2 regions of the Clostridium thermarum genome follow, and region 2 is predicted to be linked to the other one. Evidence: a T-box and tRNA genes for the amino acid it is inferred to sense, from the RefSeq annotation. Region 2 holds a T-box; the other holds one or more tRNA genes.
The links. The T-box of region 2 lies ahead of alaS (alanine--tRNA ligase). A T-box ahead of a tRNA ligase gene usually reads a tRNA of that ligase, here a tRNA-Ala.
Positions count from the first base shown of each region.

Region 1: it encodes a tRNA-Ala, which carries the amino acid that the T-box ahead of alaS (alanine--tRNA ligase) is inferred to sense. The anticodon was not compared.

Region 1 is NZ_CP040924.1:12,603-17,236, forward strand. It holds rRNA gene FHY60_RS00045 (23S ribosomal RNA) at 1-1,793, shown strand, start outside; rRNA gene rrf (5S ribosomal RNA) at 1,840-1,956, shown strand; tRNA gene FHY60_RS00055 (tRNA-Ile) at 1,960-2,036, shown strand; tRNA gene FHY60_RS00060 (tRNA-Ala) at 2,040-2,115, shown strand; gene FHY60_RS00065 (HD domain-containing protein) at 2,228-2,743, shown strand; gene FHY60_RS00070 (transcription repressor NadR) at 2,768-3,283, shown strand; gene FHY60_RS00075 (NAD(P)/FAD-dependent oxidoreductase) at 3,322-4,634, shown strand, end outside.
Region 2 is NZ_CP040924.1:1,694,766-1,709,777, forward strand. It holds gene FHY60_RS07670 (acetyl-CoA carboxylase carboxyltransferase subunit alpha) at 1-50, shown strand, start outside; gene argF (ornithine carbamoyltransferase) at 166-1,149, shown strand; gene FHY60_RS07680 (nitroreductase family protein) at 1,202-1,759, shown strand; gene FHY60_RS07685 (RrF2 family transcriptional regulator) at 2,023-2,475, shown strand; gene nifS (cysteine desulfurase NifS) at 2,528-3,721, shown strand; gene nifU (Fe-S cluster assembly scaffold protein NifU) at 3,714-4,139, shown strand; gene FHY60_RS07700 (PRC-barrel domain-containing protein) at 4,257-4,757, shown strand; gene FHY60_RS07705 (AI-2E family transporter) at 4,777-5,778, shown strand; T-box leader at 5,829-6,002, shown strand; gene alaS (alanine--tRNA ligase) at 6,055-8,694, shown strand; gene FHY60_RS07715 (IreB family regulatory phosphoprotein) at 8,861-9,115, shown strand; gene ruvX (Holliday junction resolvase RuvX) at 9,159-9,575, shown strand; gene FHY60_RS07725 (DUF1292 domain-containing protein) at 9,602-9,865, shown strand; gene FHY60_RS07730 (Fur family transcriptional regulator) at 9,885-10,343, shown strand; gene FHY60_RS07735 (ribonuclease J) at 10,362-12,029, shown strand; gene typA (translational GTPase TypA) at 12,189-14,015, shown strand; gene mltG (endolytic transglycosylase MltG) at 14,042-15,012, shown strand, end outside.

The DNA.
Region 1 (4,634 bases), 1.7 Mb from region 2:
CATTTAAAGAGTGCGTAATAGCTCACTAGTCGAGAGATCCTGCGCCGAAGATGTCCGGGGCTCAAACTTACCACCGAAGCTACGGGTTGACGCTTGCGCGTCAGCGGTAGAGGAGCATCCTGTACGGGCTGAAGTCATACCGAAAGGAGTGGTGGACTGTACAGGAGAGAGAATGCTGGAATAAGTAGCGAGAAAAGAGTGAGAATCTCTTTGGTCGAAAACCTAAGGTTTCCTGGGGAAGGCTCGTCCTCCCAGGGTTAGTCGGGACCTAAGCCGAGGCCGAGAGGCGTAGGCGATGGACAATCGGTTGATATTCCGATACCACTATGACGCGTTATTACCGATGGGGTGACGCAGGAGGATAGGATGTGCCCACTATTGGATGTGGGTCTAAGCATCTAGGCAGAACAGATAGGCAAATCCGTCTGTTCAATGCTGAGGTGTGATGGGGAGCGAAATTTAGTAGCGAAGTATCTGATTCCACGCTGCCAAGAAAAGCCTCTAGGGAGTGAAGTAGTGCCCGTACCGCAAACCGACACAGGTAGGTGAGGAGAGAATCCTAAGACCAGCGGAAGAATTGCAGTTAAGGAACTCGGCAAATTGACCCCGTAACTTCGGGAGAAGGGGTGCCTACGCGAGTAGGCCGCAGAGAATAGGCCCAAGCAACTGTTTAGCAAAAACACAGGTCTCTGCTAAAGCGTAAGCTGATGTATAGGGGCTGACGCCTGCCCGGTGCTGGAAGGTTAAGGGGATTGCTTAGCGCAAGCGAAGGCATGAACTTAAGCCCCAGTAAACGGCGGCCGTAACTATAACGGTCCTAAGGTAGCGAAATTCCTTGTCGGGTAAGTTCCGACCCGCACGAATGGCGTAATGATTTGGGCACTGTCTCAACTGCAAATCCGGCGAAATTGTAGTGCAAGTGAAGATGCTTGCTACCCGCGATTGGACGGAAAGACCCCGTAGAGCTTTACTGTAGCTTAGCATTGAGTTTCGGTATTATCTGTACAGGATAGGTGGGAGACTTGGAAGCAAGGGCGTCAGCCTTTGTGGAGTCGACCTTGGGATACCACCCTGATGATACTGAGATTCTAACCGGACACCATGAAGCTGGTGACGGGACATTGTTAGGTGGGCAGTTTGACTGGGGCGGTCGCCTCCTAAAAAGTAACGGAGGCGCTCAAAGGTTCCCTCAGAACGGTTGGAAATCGTTCGTAGAGTGTAAAGGCAGAAGGGAGCCTGACTGCGACACCCACAAGTGGAGCAGGGACGAAAGTCGGACTTAGTGATCCGGTGGTACCTCGTGGGAGGGCCATCGCTCAACGGATAAAAGCTACCTCGGGGATAACAGGCTGATCTCCCCCAAGAGTCCACATCGACGGGGAGGTTTGGCACCTCGATGTCGGCTCGTCGCATCCTGGGGCTGAAGTAGGTCCCAAGGGTTGGGCTGTTCGCCCATTAAAGCGGCACGCGAGCTGGGTTCAGAACGTCGTGAGACAGTTCGGTCCCTATCCGTCGCGGGCGTAGGAAATTTGAGAGGAGCTGTCCTTAGTACGAGAGGACCGGGATGGACTGACCTCTGGTGTACCAGTTGTTCTGCCAGGAGCACCGCTGGGTAGCTATGTCGGGACGGGATAAACGCTGAAAGCATCTAAGCGTGAAGCCCACCTCAAGATAAGATTTCCCATGACGTAAGTCAGTAAGACCCCTTGAAGAACACAAGGTTGATAGGCTAGAGGTGTAAGCACAGCAATGTGTTAAGCTGACTAGTACTAATAGGTCGAGGACTTGACCTAAAACACATTCTTATGTGCAATTTTCAGAGAACAAGCTTCTCTAGTATCTGGTGATAATAGCGTGAGAGTTACACCCGTTCCCATTCCGAACACGATGGTTAAGACTCACAGCGCCGATGGTACTGCTCGGGAGACTGAGTGGAAGAGTAGGACGTTGCCAGGTTATGGATCTTTAGCTCAGTTGGTTAGAGCAACCGGCTCATAACCGGTTGGTCCGGGGTTCGAGTCCCTGAAGGTCCACCATTTGGGGGTATAGCTCAGCTGGGAGAGCACCTGCCTTGCACGCAGGGGGTCAAGAGTTCGAATCTCTTTATCTCCACCATAAGAAAACCATGAACTTTTGTTCATGGTTTTTTATTTTATTTGTTAATATATATTAAAAAATATAAAATAAAATTATAGCAATTTAAATACTAACAAATATGAGGTGAATTATGGGACTTTATAGGGTAAAGCAATTTATATGGGCTGCCTTTAGTAAAGTAACAAAGGATGACATAGAATATGTGAATTGTATTCTAGATACTGAAGAGCAAAAGTTATTTTTCATGTTATCAGTATCAGAACAAAAGCACTGTATTAGAGTAGCCCATGATGTTGAAAAGTTTTTAGAAGATATCAAGGATAAATCAGCCTTGTCTATAAGTAAAGAAGATTTTAAAAAAGTTGCTTTGCTTCATGATATAGGTAAAATAGAGAAAAGAATAAATATAATAGATAAATCGTTATTAGTAATAATGAACAAAATTTCACCAAGTAATCTCAGAAGGTTAACGAAGGTTAAAAAAGTGGATGTATACTTTAACCATGCTGAAAAGGGGTATGAAATTCTAAAAGAACTAAAGAGATATGATGATAGATTTCTATACTTAGTGAGAAATCATCATAACAATGGTATAATAAATGATGAGGAATTAGATATATTAAAGCATGCGGATGGCCTAAACTAAATAAGATAATAGGGTGGTGAGAGAATGAATTCAAAGGAAAGAAGAAAGTATATATTAAATAAGTTGAGATCCGATAATGAACCTCAGAAAGGACATATACTAGCCTCAGAAATGGGGGTAACAAGACAAGTAATTGTAAAGGACATTGCCATATTAAGAGCAGAGGGAGAAAATATTATAGCTACACCAGAAGGTTACATTATACCATCGAATTATTCTTATAAGGTTAAAAGATTAATAGCCGTATGCCATAAAAGAGAGGATATTGAGGAAGAGCTAAAAATTATAACTAAGTATGGAGCAACTATAGAGGATGTTATTGTTGAACACCCTCTATATGGTGAAATAAAAGGAATGTTGATGGTTAAGAACTTAAAAGATGTTGAAAGCTTTATGGAGAAATTTAATAAAGAAAAGGCCCAGCCCTTATCGGGACTAACCGGCGGGGTTCATATGCATACAATTGTAGCTGACAGTGAGGGTACCATAGACGCCGTATTAAGTGAATTAAAAGAAAAGGGATACTTAGCCTGTGATTAATTTGCAGAATTGCTAAGCCTATAAATAGGAGGACGACTATGGATTATGATGTATTAGTACTAGGTGGAGGAATCATAGGCTGTGCTGTAGCCTATGAGCTATCAAAATATAGTTTAAATATAGCATTAATAGAAAAGGATTATGATATTGCCGATGATGTAGCTTTGACCAATACAGCTATTGTTTATGACGGAATGGAATGTGAAGATACTCTAATGGCAAAGCTTGAGTTTATGGGAAATTCGATGTTCAGTGAAATAACTAAGAAATTTAACATACCATTTAAACGATGTGGTTCACTGATAACAGCAGAAGGGGCTAAAGGTGTAGAACAAATAGAAAAAATGTATAAAAGTGCTCAACAAAGAGGCATTGATTACGTGGAGCTACTTTCAGGAGATGAAGCAAGGACAAAGGAATCATCTCTGAGTAAAAGTGTTGTAAAAGCCTTATATTCGCCAAATACAGGGGTTGTATGCCCGTATGACCTTGCTATAGCCTATGGAGAGGTAGCTTTTGATAATGGAGTCATTTTCAGATTATCTGAAGAGGTCGTTGACATAGAAAGTATATCTAAAGGAGTAAGGGTTACTACAAATAAAAATAAGTTCACTTGTAAGGTAGTGGTTAATACTACACCTGGTGATCATTATAGTATCGATGCGGACAGAAAACTAGCCTATAAACAGGAAGAATATATTAATTATTTTGTATTAGAAGAGGAAGAGAAGGATACCTATTCAAAAATAGTATTTTCACTTGGAGAAGATGGAGATACGGCATACTACATAAATACGCTAATGGAACATAACTTGGTTTCTGTAAGGACAAAGAAAGTACTAAATCTTGAGGAAACACTGAATAAGGCTGTGAGTCTAGTTGGTGAGGTAGATAAAAATCAAATCGATAGCTTTTATTCTTCACCTTATAGGAGTGATGTAATGATAATTGATGACAGTTATTTAAACAATGGTTATGTTAGGATAACCGGTAACCATTATGGACAGGTAACTATGACACCTTCTATAGCAAAGATGGTATGCGAAACTATAGTTGGCAATTTAAATGCAAAGCTAAGAAAAAACTTTAAAGATAGCCGAAGAGATGTATTTAGGTTTAGAGAATTACCTAACGATGAAAGGCAAAACTTAATAAAGTTAGATAAAAAATACGGAAATATTATATGTACCTGTCAAATGATAACCGAGGGAGAAATTGTAGACAGCATTAGAAGACCTTTAGGAGCAAGAACTCTTGAAGGAATACAGAGAAGAACTGGAGCAACTTTAGGAAGATGTAAGGGATCCTATTGCTTAAATAAAATAATTTCAATATTAGCTAGGGAAACTAA
Region 2 (15,012 bases):
TAATGAAAAGGTATGAAAAGTTTAGAAAAATTGGGTATTATAAAGAATAAATATAAAAAAATACGTATAAATATTAAAAACTCCTGTGTACAACAGGAGTTTTTGTTGTATAATATATGTATAAATATAGATATATCATGTATAAATATTAATTGAGGTGGTTATATGACTGTTAATTTAAAGGGAAGAAGCTTTCTTACACTATTGGACTTTTCACCTTCGGAAATTCGATATCTGATTGATCTTGGACATGCATTAAAAAGAAAAAAGAAGAGTGGAGTCAGAGATAAGGTATTAGAAGGAAAAAACATAGTGTTAATTTTCGATAAAACTTCTACTAGGACAAGATGTGCTTTTGAAGTAGCTGCCTATGACGAAGGCGCCAATGTAACATACTTAAGTAACTCACAAATGGGTAAGAAGGAATCCATAGAAGATACAGCAGTAGTTTTGGGGAAATTCTATGATGGCATTGAGTTTAGAGGTTTTGATCCAAGCATAGTAGAAACCTTGGCGGAGAAGTCAGGTATACCGGTTTGGAACGGGTTGACGGATGAGGATCATCCAACACAAGTGTTGGCAGATTTTATGACCTTGGAGGAAAAGGTCAATAAGCCATTAAAGGATATAAAGCTCACCTTTGTTGGAGATGCGAGAAACAATATGTCCAACGCCTTGATGTATGGCTGTGCCAAAATGGGTATGACATATGTGGCCTATGGACCAAAGGAGTTGTGGCCTTCACAGGAGGTACTTGATAAGGCTAACAGTATAGCTGCTGAAACCGGGGCAAAGATTATTGTCACAGATAACATAATAGACTTAGCAGGCTCAGATGCAATATATACTGATATTTGGGCTTCCATGGGAGAAGAGGATAAAATGCAGGAAAGAGTAAAAATCCTCTCACCTTATAAGGTTACAAAGGACCTGCTGAAGGCAGCTGACAATGAGAATGTTATATTTATGCATTGTCTGCCGGCCTATCATGATTTTAACACGCAGACTGCAAAATACTATATCGAGGAACAGGGTATAGATATTAGAGAAGTTTCAGATGAAGTATTTAGAAGCAAGCATTCAGTGGTTTTTGATGAGGCAGAAAACAGATTACATTCCATAAAGGCGGTTATGGTGGCAACACTGTAATTATATTGTTTTCAGTTACTTTAAATATTCAAGGGGGCTAGGGTGTTTAGAGATGGAAAACAAAATTGATCAAATATACTCAAGAAGAATTATAAGGAGCTACTCCAATAAAAAGGTAGAGAAACAAAAGATCAAGTTGCTGTTAGAAGCCGCAATGGCAGCACCAAGTGCCTGTAATAATGAGCCTTGGGAGTTCGTTGTTATTTTGGAGGAAGAAACACTGTGTAAAATAAAAAAATGCCTAAAAACCACAAGGTATAAGGCACCATTGGCAATAGCTGTCTGCGGAAATATGAAACTTGCCAGGGGCAGCATGGAGACGTATTGGATTCAGGACTGCAGTGCAGCCATAGAGAACATGCTGTTGGCTTCTTCCGGTATTGGCTTGGGCGGTGTATGGGTAAGTGTATATCCTTACAAAAATATCATTGAGGCTGTAAGTGAGATTTTATGCATACCTGAACACGTAATTCCTTTGGGAATTGTGCATATCGGTTATCCAGCTGAAATAAAGGAACCGAGAATACAATATAATGAAAGGCGTATTTATTGGGGCAAATACGAACCGGAAAGAAATCTCAAGGGAAGGCCTAAGAACATGGAATACTGAAATAATCACGGAACACGCGGAAAGCGTGGAATTGTATTGAAGGGGTATTCTTTATTTTTATCTGTACCAGTAAAAAGTAAGGTAAGTTTTGGCTTACCTTGCTTTTTTATTGATAGATTTCATATGCTTAAAAATATTTCAGTCAATTTAAAATAGCGGGCTGAATAAAAGGAAACTTGTATATATAGTTGACAATTATGGTCGGATTTGTTATTCTAAAATTAAAGTATACTAAAAGAGTCGGGATTAAAGGAAGTGATGAAATGAAGCTGTCTACCAGAGGAAGATATGGGATAAAGGCTATGGTAGATTTGGCAGTACATTATGGAGATGAACCTATTTCTATAAAGAGCATATCAGAAAGACAGGGAATATCCGAATACTATTTGGAGCAGCTGTTTGCACCTTTAAGAAAAGCGGGCTTGATAAAGAGTATAAGAGGTGCTCAAGGTGGGTATATTTTAACCAGGTCACCTAAGGAAATAACAGTAGCTGATATATTCAAGGTTTTGGAAGGACCTGTGGAAATCTCAGAATGTCTTGACGGATTGGTCTGCAGCAATGAAGACTACTGTGCCACAAGACTTCTTTGGGAAAAGATAAAGCTTAGTATAGACAGCGTGTTAGAAACAACTACCCTATGGGATATAGTTGATAATTATAACAAAATGAAAGATAAGAGAAATGATTATCCTCTAAAAATCCAAGAGACTTAATAAGGCGTGGTTTTTTAGAATTTGCTCTATATACTTTAAGGAAGGTGAAAAAATGAATAAAACCATATACATGGATTATGCTGCAACCACTTACACAAAGAGAGAAGTGGTTGAAGAAATGCTGCCCTATTTTACCGAGAATTTTGGTAACCCATCATCAATATATTCTCTATCAAGAGTGACAAAGAAGGCTATTGATGTAAGCAGAGATAGAGTAGCAAAGGCTCTAAATGCGGATTCGTCGGAAATATACTTTACAGGCTCTGGATCAGAAGCAGACAATTGGGCTATAAAGGGTGTTGCCCTTGCTAACAGAAAAAAAGGCAATCATATTATAACAACAAAAATAGAGCACCATGCTGTTCTACACACTTGTGAATATTTAGAAAAGAATGGTTTCGAGGTAACTTATTTGCCTGTAGATAAGGAAGGCTTTATTAGTCTAGAGGATTTAAAGGCTGCAATTAAGGATACTACAATTTTAGTTTCCGTAATGTTTGCTAACAATGAAATAGGAACAATTCAGCCAATTAAAGAAATTGGCCAAATATGCAGAGATAGAAAGATATTATTCCATACTGATGCTGTTCAGGCAATTGGTAACATAGCTGTAGATGTAAAGGATATGAACATAGACTTGCTTTCCTTGGCTGGACATAAGTTCTATGGACCAAAGGGAGTAGGAGCCTTATATATAAGAAAAGGCGTGAAAATTGACAACTTAATCCACGGCGGCGGACAGGAAAGAGCCCGCAGAGCCGGAACAGAAAACGTAGCAGGAGTTGTGGGTTTGGGCAAGGCTATAGAACTTGCAACAGCTAATATAGAAGAAAAGAATGCAAAACTGATAGCTCTAAGAGATAAGCTTGTAGAAGGTTTGCTAAAGGTTCCTTATACAAGATTAAATGGACCTAAGGGTGACAAGAGACTACCGGGTAATGTCAATGTTTGTTTTGAATTCATCGAAGGAGAATCAGTACTTTTACTTCTCGATGATGCGGGAATCTGCGCATCCAGCGGTAGTGCCTGCACATCTGGGGCTTTAGATCCTTCTCATGTACTTTTGGCAATAGGATTACCTCATGAAATTGCTCACGGATCTTTAAGGCTAAGCCTTGGAGAAGGAAATACAGAGGAAGAAGTAGATTATGTATTGGAAGTTATTCCTAACATAGTAAAAAGACTTAGAGATATGTCACCATTATGGGAGTCAGTAGTTAAAAAGGGAGGAAGCAGCAATGTATAGCGAAAAGGTTATGGATCATTTCAGGAATCCAAGAAATGTAGGAGAAATAGAAGACGCAAACGGAGTAGGTGAAGTTGGTAACGCAAAATGCGGAGATATAATGAAAATATACCTGAAGGTTGAAGACAATATTATTAAGGATGTTAAGTTTAAGACCTATGGCTGTGGTTCGGCAATAGCTTCTTCAAGTATGGCTACTGAATTAATAAAGGGTAAGACTTTAGATGAAGCATGGAAGCTAACAAACAAAGCCGTGGCAGAGGCATTAGATGGTCTGCCACCTGTAAAAATGCATTGTTCAGTATTGGCTGAGGAAGCTATACACAAGGCCATAAACGACTATAGAATTAATCATGGTTTGGAACCTTGGGATATGGTTGAACATGATGATATACATGATCATGTTCATGGTGAATAAGTTAGATTAGGCAGAAGCTGTCGCTTTAAATATTAAGTGCGACAGCTTCTTTTTGTTGTATGATATTCCCTTCATTGAGAAATAATAAGTATATTATTGATGAAGAGGGGCTGTACTATGTCGTTGTACAGATTAAAGGATTTCTTGACAAAGAATGTTCTATATAGTGATGGCAAGAAGGCCGGCATTGTATCAGATGTGATAGTGAATTTTAATGAAAAGAAAGTACAGGGTTTTTCTGTATCTGGAGGCAGTATACTGAGAAGAAAAAACAAAGTTGTATATATTGAGAACATTATATATTATGATTGCAGTATAATAATAGGCAAAATGTCAGAAAAAAAACTCTTGACCTTCTCTGCGGTAAAAGGTATGGAGGTAACAGACATCAAGGGCAATATAATTGGAATTGCAGAGGACATTTTGTTTGATAATAAGTTTAAACTTAGAGGCATTATCATCAGCCCGGGAATGATCAGAAAGCTCGTAATAGGTAAGGGAATTTTGCTTATAAATGAACTGATTTTTGGAGATAAAAACATTCTATATTTTGGAAAAGGGAACTTTCGCTATACAAGTTTAAGACATGAAATAAGTGGTGCTGATTACTATGAATAGGATTTTAAAATATAAAGTTTTGAGATATATCTTAATTTTAACAGTCTCTTTATTGGCATTATTTCTACTGACTACTAATCCTATTATAAAAGAAGTCCTGGGTACATTATTCATAGCCTTTGTCATAGCCTATTCTTTAAAACCTGTACAGGATAAGTTAATAGAAAAAGGAATTGGAAAGAAAATATCTTCAATTGTTATATTGCTGGGCTTGCTTCTTGGTATTGCTGTAATACTTGTATTTTTGATACCAAATATAATAAGGGAAACCTTAAATATAGGAAATACCTTTGATGAATTTGAGGGGATAATCAACAATATTAATAAAAGAATAGAGGAGTTATCCAGCAACAGATATTTTAAAAATGTGATTACCATAGCTTTGAGTAAGATAGAAAAGGCGGTAACAGGATTTTGCGAGAATGCCTTTGACTGCATTTTTGAAAAGAGCGGAAACCTCTTATCCATTGCAGTGATTCCGATTTTAGTTTATTATATCTTGTCAGATGGACATAAAATAGGAAAGAATTTCATTGCCTTTATACCGCACAAAAAACGACCGGTGATGAGAAATTTATCCAAGGATATAAATTTGATGCTGTCAAAGTATATTTTAAGCCAATTCCTGTTAAGTGCACTAATAAGCATCATGACCTTTTTTGTGTTGTTGGCTCTCGGGGTGGATTTTCCTCTGCTTCTATCCTTGCTCAATGGCATCTTCAATGTGATTCCATACTTTGGACCCTTATTTGGAGCTGTACCACCAGTATTGGTAGCACTTATTGACTCCCCAAAAACAGCCCTATGGACAGCGGTCCTTTTGAATCTCATACAGCAGATAGAGGGTGATATTATATCACCTAAAATCACTGGAGAAACTGTAAATATACACCCCTTGTTTATAATCTTGCTCCTCATAGCAGGTGGAAAGGTTGGTGGCTTTGTGGGCATGGTAATGGCAGTACCGGTGGCGGTAATGGTAAAGGTGATTCTCGAAGACTTAGACTATTACATGTATTAAAGCTATTGACATAAAATCTCGAATAATTTATAATTTGCCTATATATTTAATAATCAGTGATGACGAGAATTAGTAGATTGATTGATTCATTCAGAGAGGAAGTGGTTGGTGAGAACTTCTTGATAGATTTATCGAAGCTGTCTCTGAGCTTTTCTTTAAGGAGATGCAGGAATTTCTATTCCTGTAATTAGGGTGGTACCGCGAAATAGACTTTCGTCCCTTGTGGATGAGAGTCCTTTTATTTTATAAATACTATATTTAAGGGAGGATATACACATGAGATTCATGGGCCTAAATGAAGTTAGAGAAGCTTATTTGAAATTCTTTGAAAGCAAAGAACATTTAAGACTGGATAGTTTTTCACTGGTTCCGAAAAATGATAACAGTCTGTTACTAATAAATGCAGGTATGGCGCCGTTAAAGCCATATTTCACTGGGCTTGCAAAGCCACCAAAGACAAGAATAACTACCTGCCAAAAGTGTATAAGAACTGGTGATATCGACAATGTAGGAAAAACATCAAGGCATGCTACCTATTTCGAAATGCTTGGTAATTTTTCCTTCGGTGACTACTTTAAGGAAGAAGTAATTCCATGGGCTTGGGAATTTGTAACTAAGGTATTGGAAATTCCAAAAGAGAAGCTATATGTTACTATATATGAAGAAGATGATGAGGCCTTTGAAATTTGGTCAAAGAGCACAGATGTAGATCCTTCAAGAATTTTCCGTCTCGGTAAGAAGGATAACTTCTGGGAAATAGGTCAGGGACCCTGCGGACCATGTTCTGAGATTCACTTCGACAGAGGAGTAGGGGTAATAAAGACTGTCGAGGAATTTGAGGCAGCTGCTGATGCCGATAGAGTAGTAGAGTTCTGGAACCTTGTATTTACACAATTTGATAAGGATGAAAATGGTGTATACCATAGATTGGCCAATCCTAATATTGATACCGGTATGGGCTTGGAGAGAATGGCAGCCCTAATGCAAGGCAAGAACACTATATTTGAAGTGGATACAATAAATTCTATTTTACAGGAAGTTTGTAGAGTGTCCAATACTGTGTACGGCGAAAATGCCGCAAAGGATGTATCCATAAGAATCATTACAGACCACATAAGAAGTGTAAGCATGATGATCTGCGACGGAGTGCTCCCATCAAATGAAGGAAGAGGCTATGTTTTAAGAAGACTCCTCAGAAGAGCTGCAAGACATGGAAGACTTCTTGGTCTAACCAGTGCCTTCCTGTATAACCTATGTGATATAGTGGTGGAAAATTCTAAAGGTGCATATCCGGAATTAGAAGAGAAAAAGGACTATATCAAGAATGTAATAAAGATAGAAGAAGAAAGATTTGAAGAAACAATTGACTCCGGTATGGGAATATTGGCTGAGTATATTTCCGAATTAGAAAAGTCCGGCGAAAAGGTTCTGAAGGGTGAGCTTGTATTTAAACTTTATGATACCTATGGCTTCCCTGTGGAATTGACAGAGGAAATATTAGCTGAAAAGGGCCTTGGACTGGATATGGAAGCTTTTAATGTGGAAATGAAGCTGCAGAAGGAAAGAGCAAGAAAGGCAAGAGGCGAATCTAACTATATGGGCAGCGAAGACAGCATTACAAACAAAATACCGGCTGAATACAATACAAACTTTGTAGGTTATGACCATACAGAATATAGCTCAAAGGTATCTCTTTTAATTAAGGATGAGGAGTTTGCAGAGGTCCTTGAGGCCGGAGACAAGGGAATAATCCTTGTGGAAGAAACTCCTTTCTATGCTGAAATGGGGGGACAGATAGGAGATAAGGGTATAATTTACAGCGATAATTTTAAAGCAGAGGTAGAAGATTGCAAAAAGAGCGTTGCAGGAAAGACCCTACATTTTGCAACTGTACTGGAAGGAAGCTTAAAACAGGGGAATGAAGTAAAGCTTAAGGTAGATTCAGTTAGAAGAAACAATATCAGAAAGAACCATACTGCAACTCATATGCTACAGGCAGCCCTCAAGGAAGTGATGGGAGACCATGTACATCAGTCCGGTTCTCTTGTAGATGAAGATAAGTTGAGATTCGACTTTACTCACTTTACTGCAATGACTGAGGAAGAAATCAGCAGGGTAGAAGAAATAGTAAATGCAAAAATTATGGAAGCAACTTCCGTTGAAACAGAAGAGATGGGTATAGAAGCAGCAAGAGAAAAAGGTGCTATGGCACTCTTTGACGAAAAATACGGTGATATTGTAAGAGTGGTTTCCGTTGGAGATTTCAGCATAGAGCTCTGCGGTGGAACTCACGTATCAAATTCCGGTGAAATCGGCCTCTTTAAGATAACCTCCGAAAGCGGTGTAGCTGCAGGTATAAGAAGAATAGAGGCTATTACAGGCTTTAATGCAATAAAGTTCTTAAATGAAAAGCTTACAACTATAAAAGACATTGCTAATACAATAAAATGTAATCCAAAAGAAGTAGTGAATAAATCTGCTGCTCTTGTACAGGAATTAAAAGAAAAAGACAAGGAAATAAATGAACTAAAGAAAGAGCTTGCTAAAGGCGCAGAAGGAGAACTTCTAAATAAGATTAAAGAAGTTAAAGGCGTAAAATATATTGCTGCTGTAGTTGATAATATGGACAGTGAGAACCTGAGAGAATTGGGAGATAGACTGAGAAATAAGTTAGACAACGGACTTGTTGTTCTTGGAAGTGCTTTTGATGAAAAAGTAGTTCTGCTGGCAATGGCAACTAAGGAAGCTGTGGCTAAGGGAGTACACTGCGGTAAAATCATCAAAGACGTAGCAGCAGTAACCGGTGGCGGCGGCGGTGGCCGTCCAGATATGGCTCAAGCCGGAGGAAAAATGCCGGGAAAATTACCGGAAGCAATGAATGTTGTTGAAAAGTTATTAGAAACTTTAGTTAAATAGTGTACTTTTAAATGATTTTCATTTATAATATAAGTGTAGTAATGTTTACCATTATATATTATAATGAAGAAGTTAATACTTAATTATGATACCTTAAGCTAAAGTATTCCTAGCAAGGGGGTGAAGTCTGTAAGAAATCATAACCATGATTTTATACAGGATTAATATGGATAAAAATGATTACACAATGCAGTTTAATTTTATAAACAATAAAAGGGATTTAACTAAAGCAATTTTAACTCAAGTATATGATTCACTGAAGGAAAAGGGCTATAATCCGGTAAACCAGTTGGTGGGTTATCTAATTTCCGGAGACCCTACATATATAACCAATTATAATGGTGCCAGAGCTCTGGTTAGAAAGCTGGAACGTGATGAAATTCTTGAAGAAGTTTTAAAATCTTATTTAGGTATAAAATAAAAGTGCCCTTTTTAGGGCATTTTTATTTTAAGAATGGAGAACTATGAGAATACTAGGACTAGATGTTGGTGAAAAAACTATTGGAGTGGCTGTCAGTGACCCATTGGGGTTAACGGCGCAGGGTATTTGTACAATAAAGCGTAAAAGCGTAAATGTTGATATAGATGAAATAAACAAATATGTGGTAGAATATGGTTGTGATCTTATTGTATTGGGTTTGCCCAAAAATATGAATGGCACCATAGGTCCATCAGGAGAAAAGGTTTTAAAATTGGCTGAAAAAATCCAAGAAAGATTAAATATTAAGGTGGATACATGGGACGAAAGGCTTACGACCGTTGCAGCCCACCGAGTTATGCTGGAAGCTGACCTATCCAGAAATAAGAGAAAAAAGATTGTTGATAAATTAGCTGCTATGTATATTTTACAAGGTTATCTTGACAGATTGTCAAATAAATAAATATTAATAGAAAAGGAGAGTTAAATATGGAAAATGATGTAGAATCAATCGTATTGACTGACGAAGAAGGAAATGAAACTGAATTCGAAGTAATAACTAAGTTTGACATTGAAGAAAACGAGTATGTTATTGTAGTGCCTGTTGATGGTGACGAAGATGAAGCGGTAGCACTTAAGATTGAACAGGATGAGGCTGGCAATGACATTTTAGTTACTATTGAAGACGAGGAAGAATTTCAAATGGTCAATGAAGCCTATGAGGCAATTTTTTCTGGTGATGACCTAAATTAATATTGAAGAGGTATTAAAGATGGCTAAGATGCATGCTGATGAAGTTAAAAGATTAAAAGAAAACTTAAAAGCAAAGGGCTATAAGCTTACTCCTCAACGGAGGGCTATAGTTGACTGTATCGTCAGCAGTGAGGGAAAGCACCTTACTGCTGAGGAAATTTATGACCTGGTAAAGGAAGATTGCGCCGAGATTGGGCTTGCTACGGTATACAGAACAATTGCTATGCTTGAAGAATTGGGCATAGTGAGCAGATTAGAACTCGGTGACAATATCAGTAGATATGAAATTGTTCACGAAGAGGAAAACCATCAACATCATCATTTGATATGTAATAATTGTTCAAAAGTATTAGAAGTAGAAGGAGATTTACTGGATATACTGGAACAAAACATTGAAGAAAAATATAAGTTCAAAATTAAAAATCATAGTGTCAGATTTTTTGGCATTTGTTATGAGTGCTCTAAGGAAGAACAGTAATAGAAGGAGGATGATTCAATGAGGAGGGATAAGGATAAGATCAAAATAATACCTCTTGGGGGACTTAATGAGATAGGAAAAAACCTTACCGTTATTGAATATAAGGATGAGATAATAGTAATAGATTGCGGGCTTAGATTCCCTGATGAAGAAATGTTTGGAATTGATATAGTAATTCCGGATGTGAGCTATCTGATAAAGAATGCAGATAAGGTTAAGGGGATATTCCTTACCCATGGACATGAGGACCATATAGGGGCTCTACCCTATGTATTAAAACAGATAAATGTACCGGTATATGGAACAAAGCTAACCTTGGGTATTGTGGAAATGAAGCTTAAGGAACATGGACTTTTGAGTGTTACAGAACTTAAAAGAGTAAGTCCTAAGGATGTAATAAAGTTGAATAATGTTTCAGTAGAATTTATAAAGACTAACCATAGTATTGCGGATTCGGTGGCTATTGCGATTCATACGCCTTTAGGAGTTGTGCTGCATACCGGTGATTTCAAAGTAGACTATACCCCAATAGATGGAGAGGTAATAGACTTATCTAGATTTGCTGAACTTGGAAGAAAAGGCGTACTTGTAATGTTGGCTGACAGTACAAATGTTGAACGTCCAGGTTATACCATGTCGGAAAGTACTGTTGGCGATACTTTTGAGAGATTTTTTACTGCTGCAAAGGGAAGAATTATTGTAGCTACCTTTGCCTCAAATATCCACAGAATTCAGCAAATTATATCCGCAGCCAATAAATATGGCAGAAAGGTAGCGGTATCAGGAAGAAGCTTGGAAAACATCGTAGCTGTTGGTACGGAACTCGGCTATATCCATATTGACAAAGATAACTTTATCAGCATTGATACTATCAATAAGTATCCACCGGATAAGGTGACAATAATAACTACTGGCAGCCAGGGAGAAACGATGTCTGCTCTTTCCAGGATTGCAAGCAATGAGCATAAAAAGGTCAGCATCATGGAGGGTGATATGGTTATAATCTCTGCTTCACCTATACCTGGTAACGAGAAATTGGTATCCAGAGTTATTAATCAACTGTTTAAAAATGGTGCAGAAGTAATTTATGAATCACTAGCAGATGTCCATGTATCTGGTCATGCTTGTCAGGAGGAATTAAAACTTATGCATTCACTTGTTAAGCCTAAATTTTTCGTACCAGTACATGGTGAATACAGACACCTGAAACAACATGCTGAATTGGCTGTAAAACTTGGTTTAAATCCTGCTAATACCCTGATAGCAGATATAGGTAACGTAATTGAAGTAAACAAGGATGGTATAAAGAAAAATGGCACAGTAATCTCCGGCAACGTTTTTGTAGATGGACTTGGAGTAGGTGATGTTGGAAACATCGTGCTTAGGGATAGAAAGCACTTATCACAAGATGGAATCTTAACAGTGGTAGTTACTATTGAAAAAGAAAGTGGTAATGTAATTGCCGGCCCCGATATTATATCCAGAGGTTTTGTATATGTAAGAGAATCAGAAAACTTAATGGAAGAAGCAAGACTCGTAGTTAAGGAAACTTTAAGAAATTGTGAAGAAAAGCATATAACTGATTGGGCAACTCTGAAGACAAATATTAAGGATGATCTGAGAAACTTCCTTTATGAGAAAACTAAGAGAAAACCGATGATTCTTCCAATTATAATGGAAATTTAAGCTGTATAGGGTTACATTTTTCTTAATAAGTTGACAATTATAGACCATAATATTAGAATAAATATGACTTCAGTAAAATTGGGTACATTGTATCCAATTTTATTTTTGATGAATTTATAGTATGTTATATAAAGTCAATTTAAATAAACGGAGGCTAATATGAATAAATACACCAGAGAAGATATAAGAAATATTGCTATAATTGCCCATGTTGACCATGGTAAGACTACTTTAGTTGATGCCTTGCTGAAACAAAGTAATGTTTTCAGAACCAATGAAAAAGTTCAGGAAAGGGTTATGGACTCTAATGACTTGGAAAGAGAAAGAGGAATTACCATCCTGTCAAAAAATACTGCTATAAGCTATAACGGTATTAAGATAAATATAGTAGATACTCCTGGACATGCGGACTTCGGTGGCGAAGTAGAACGTGTTTTAAAAATGGTGGATAGTGTGCTTTTGGTAGTTGATGCCTATGAAGGTACTATGCCTCAAACTAAGTTCGTTTTGAAAAAGGCCTTGGAGCTTGGGTTAAAGCCTATAGTTGTCATCAATAAAATCGACAGACATGATGCAAGACCCACAGAAGTAATCGACGAGGTTTTTGATCTATTCGTTGAGTTGGGAGCGGATGATGAGCAGTTAGACTTTCCAATAGTATATTGCTCTGCAAGAGAAGGTTATGCCAAATTGGATATCAATGATGAAAGTGATAGTATGGCACCCTTGTATAATACAATTATTGAGAAAGTAAAAGCTCCGGAAGGATATATAGATATGCCCCTTCAATTGCTGGTTACAACCATAGATTCCAGCGAGTATGTAGGAAGAATATGCATTGGTAAGATAGAAAGAGGAGTAATCAGGAAAAATCAAAATGTAACAATTCTACACAGAGATGGTTCCTCTCATAATGTAAAAGTATCCACACTTTATGTATATAATGGACTAAAGAGAGTAGAAGTTGAAGAAGCAAAGCTTGGAGATATAGTGGCAGTCAGCGGTTTAGGTGAGGTTAATATCGGTGAAACCATTGCTGACAGCAGTGCACCGGAAGCACTTCCATTCGTTGATATAGATGAGCCAACCATCAGTATGAATTTCCTTGTGAATGATTCTCCTTTTGCAGGAAGAGAAGGAGAGTTTGTTACTTCAAGACATTTAAGAGATAGGCTGATGAGAGAATTAGAGACTAATGTAAGTCTAAGAGTAGAAGAGCTTTCTCCGGATACCTTCAAGGTAAGCGGTAGAGGTGAGTTGCATCTTTCTATTTTAATAGAGCAAATGAGAAGAGAAGGCTATGAATTCCAAGTTTCAAAACCTTCAGTTATTTTTAAAGAAAAAGAAGGGAAAACCTTAGAGCCTATCGAATTCTTAACAATAGATGTACCTGAAGATTTTATGGGAGCGGTAATACAAAAGCTTGGACAAAGAAAGGGAGAAATGCTCAACATGACTTCAGCTGTTAACGGTTATGTACGATTGGAATTCTTAATTCCTTCAAGAGGTCTTATAGGTTTTAGAAACGAATTCCTTACAGATACAAAGGGCAACGGTATAATGAACAGCCTATTTGAAGGTTATGAGGAGTACAAAGGGGATATACCACAGAGAACCAGAGGTTCCTTAGTGGTATTTGAAACCGGAGAAGCAATAACCTATGGCTTATATAATGCACAAGAAAGAGGAACACTGTTTATAGAACCGGGTACCCCAGTTTACGAGGGAATGATAGCCGGAGAATGTTCAAGAGCAGAGGATATTGAGGTTAATGTATGTAAGAAAAAGCACCTAAGCAATACTCGTGCCTCCGGTTCTGATGAGGCCTTAAAGCTAACTCCTGTTAGAAAGATGTCCTTGGAACAGTGCTTGGAGTTTATAAATAATGATGAACTTGTAGAAGTTACACCAAAGACTATAAGAATGAGGAAAAAGATTCTTAATGCAGAAATGAGAAAGAGAGCAGCTAGGAGAAACGAGGTATAGTATACGAATTTTATGGGGGGAACTAAATGTTAAAGAAGTTGATAAAAACCATAGCCACCATTTGGATCGTAGTGATGGTAATAATTATTGGCAGCAGAGGTTACTACATAAGTGTCATTAATAAACCTCTGAAAAATATTGATGCAACTGAGTTGAAGATGACTATTAAGTCCGGAGATACTTTAAATGGTGTTATTAACAGATTAAATAGCCAAGGAAATCTGAAAAACTCATTGTTAATTAGACTTTACATGAAGCTGAACAAGGTCTCCTTTTCTGTAAAACAAGGTGATGTAGTGATACCTGCAGATGCAACCTTGGCTCAGATGTTTGATACTTTGAAAAATTTTCAAGGTCTGCCCACAAATGTGGTTAGAGTTATGATACCTGAGGGCAAAAACTTAGAGGAAATTGGAAAGATCCTTGAGGAGAAGGGTGTTATTTCTTATCAGGATTTTGTTGACACTTGCTTAAAATATGAATTACCCCCATATATAAAGAATAACTCGAAGAGAAAGTATGCTTTAGAAGGATACCTTTTCCCTGATACCTATGATTTTACAAAGGTTGAAAGCGGAAAAGATGGAAGGGCTATAATTAAAATTATGCTCAATAACTTTGAGAGAAAAATTGGGGAAGTAGGATTATCCCTTGATGAGGTAGATGAGATAGATAAAATAGTAACCTTGGCTTCCATTATAGAAAAAGAAGTTAAAGTGGAAGAGGAAAGGACCCTGGTATCTTCTGTATTTGCAAACAGATTAAAGATTGGAATGCCGCTGCAGTCCGATCCTACAGTTCAGTATGCTCTGGGGGTGCATAAGGAAAAGCTTTCACTGGATGATTACAAGATTGATTCTCCTTACAATACCTATGTGGTAGCGGGCATTCCGGTAGGTCCAATCAGTAACCCTGGTAAGGCCTCCATAGAAGCAGCCTTAAATCCTGAGGATACAAAGTACTTGTACTTCTGCTCAAGGAATGATGGAACCCATGA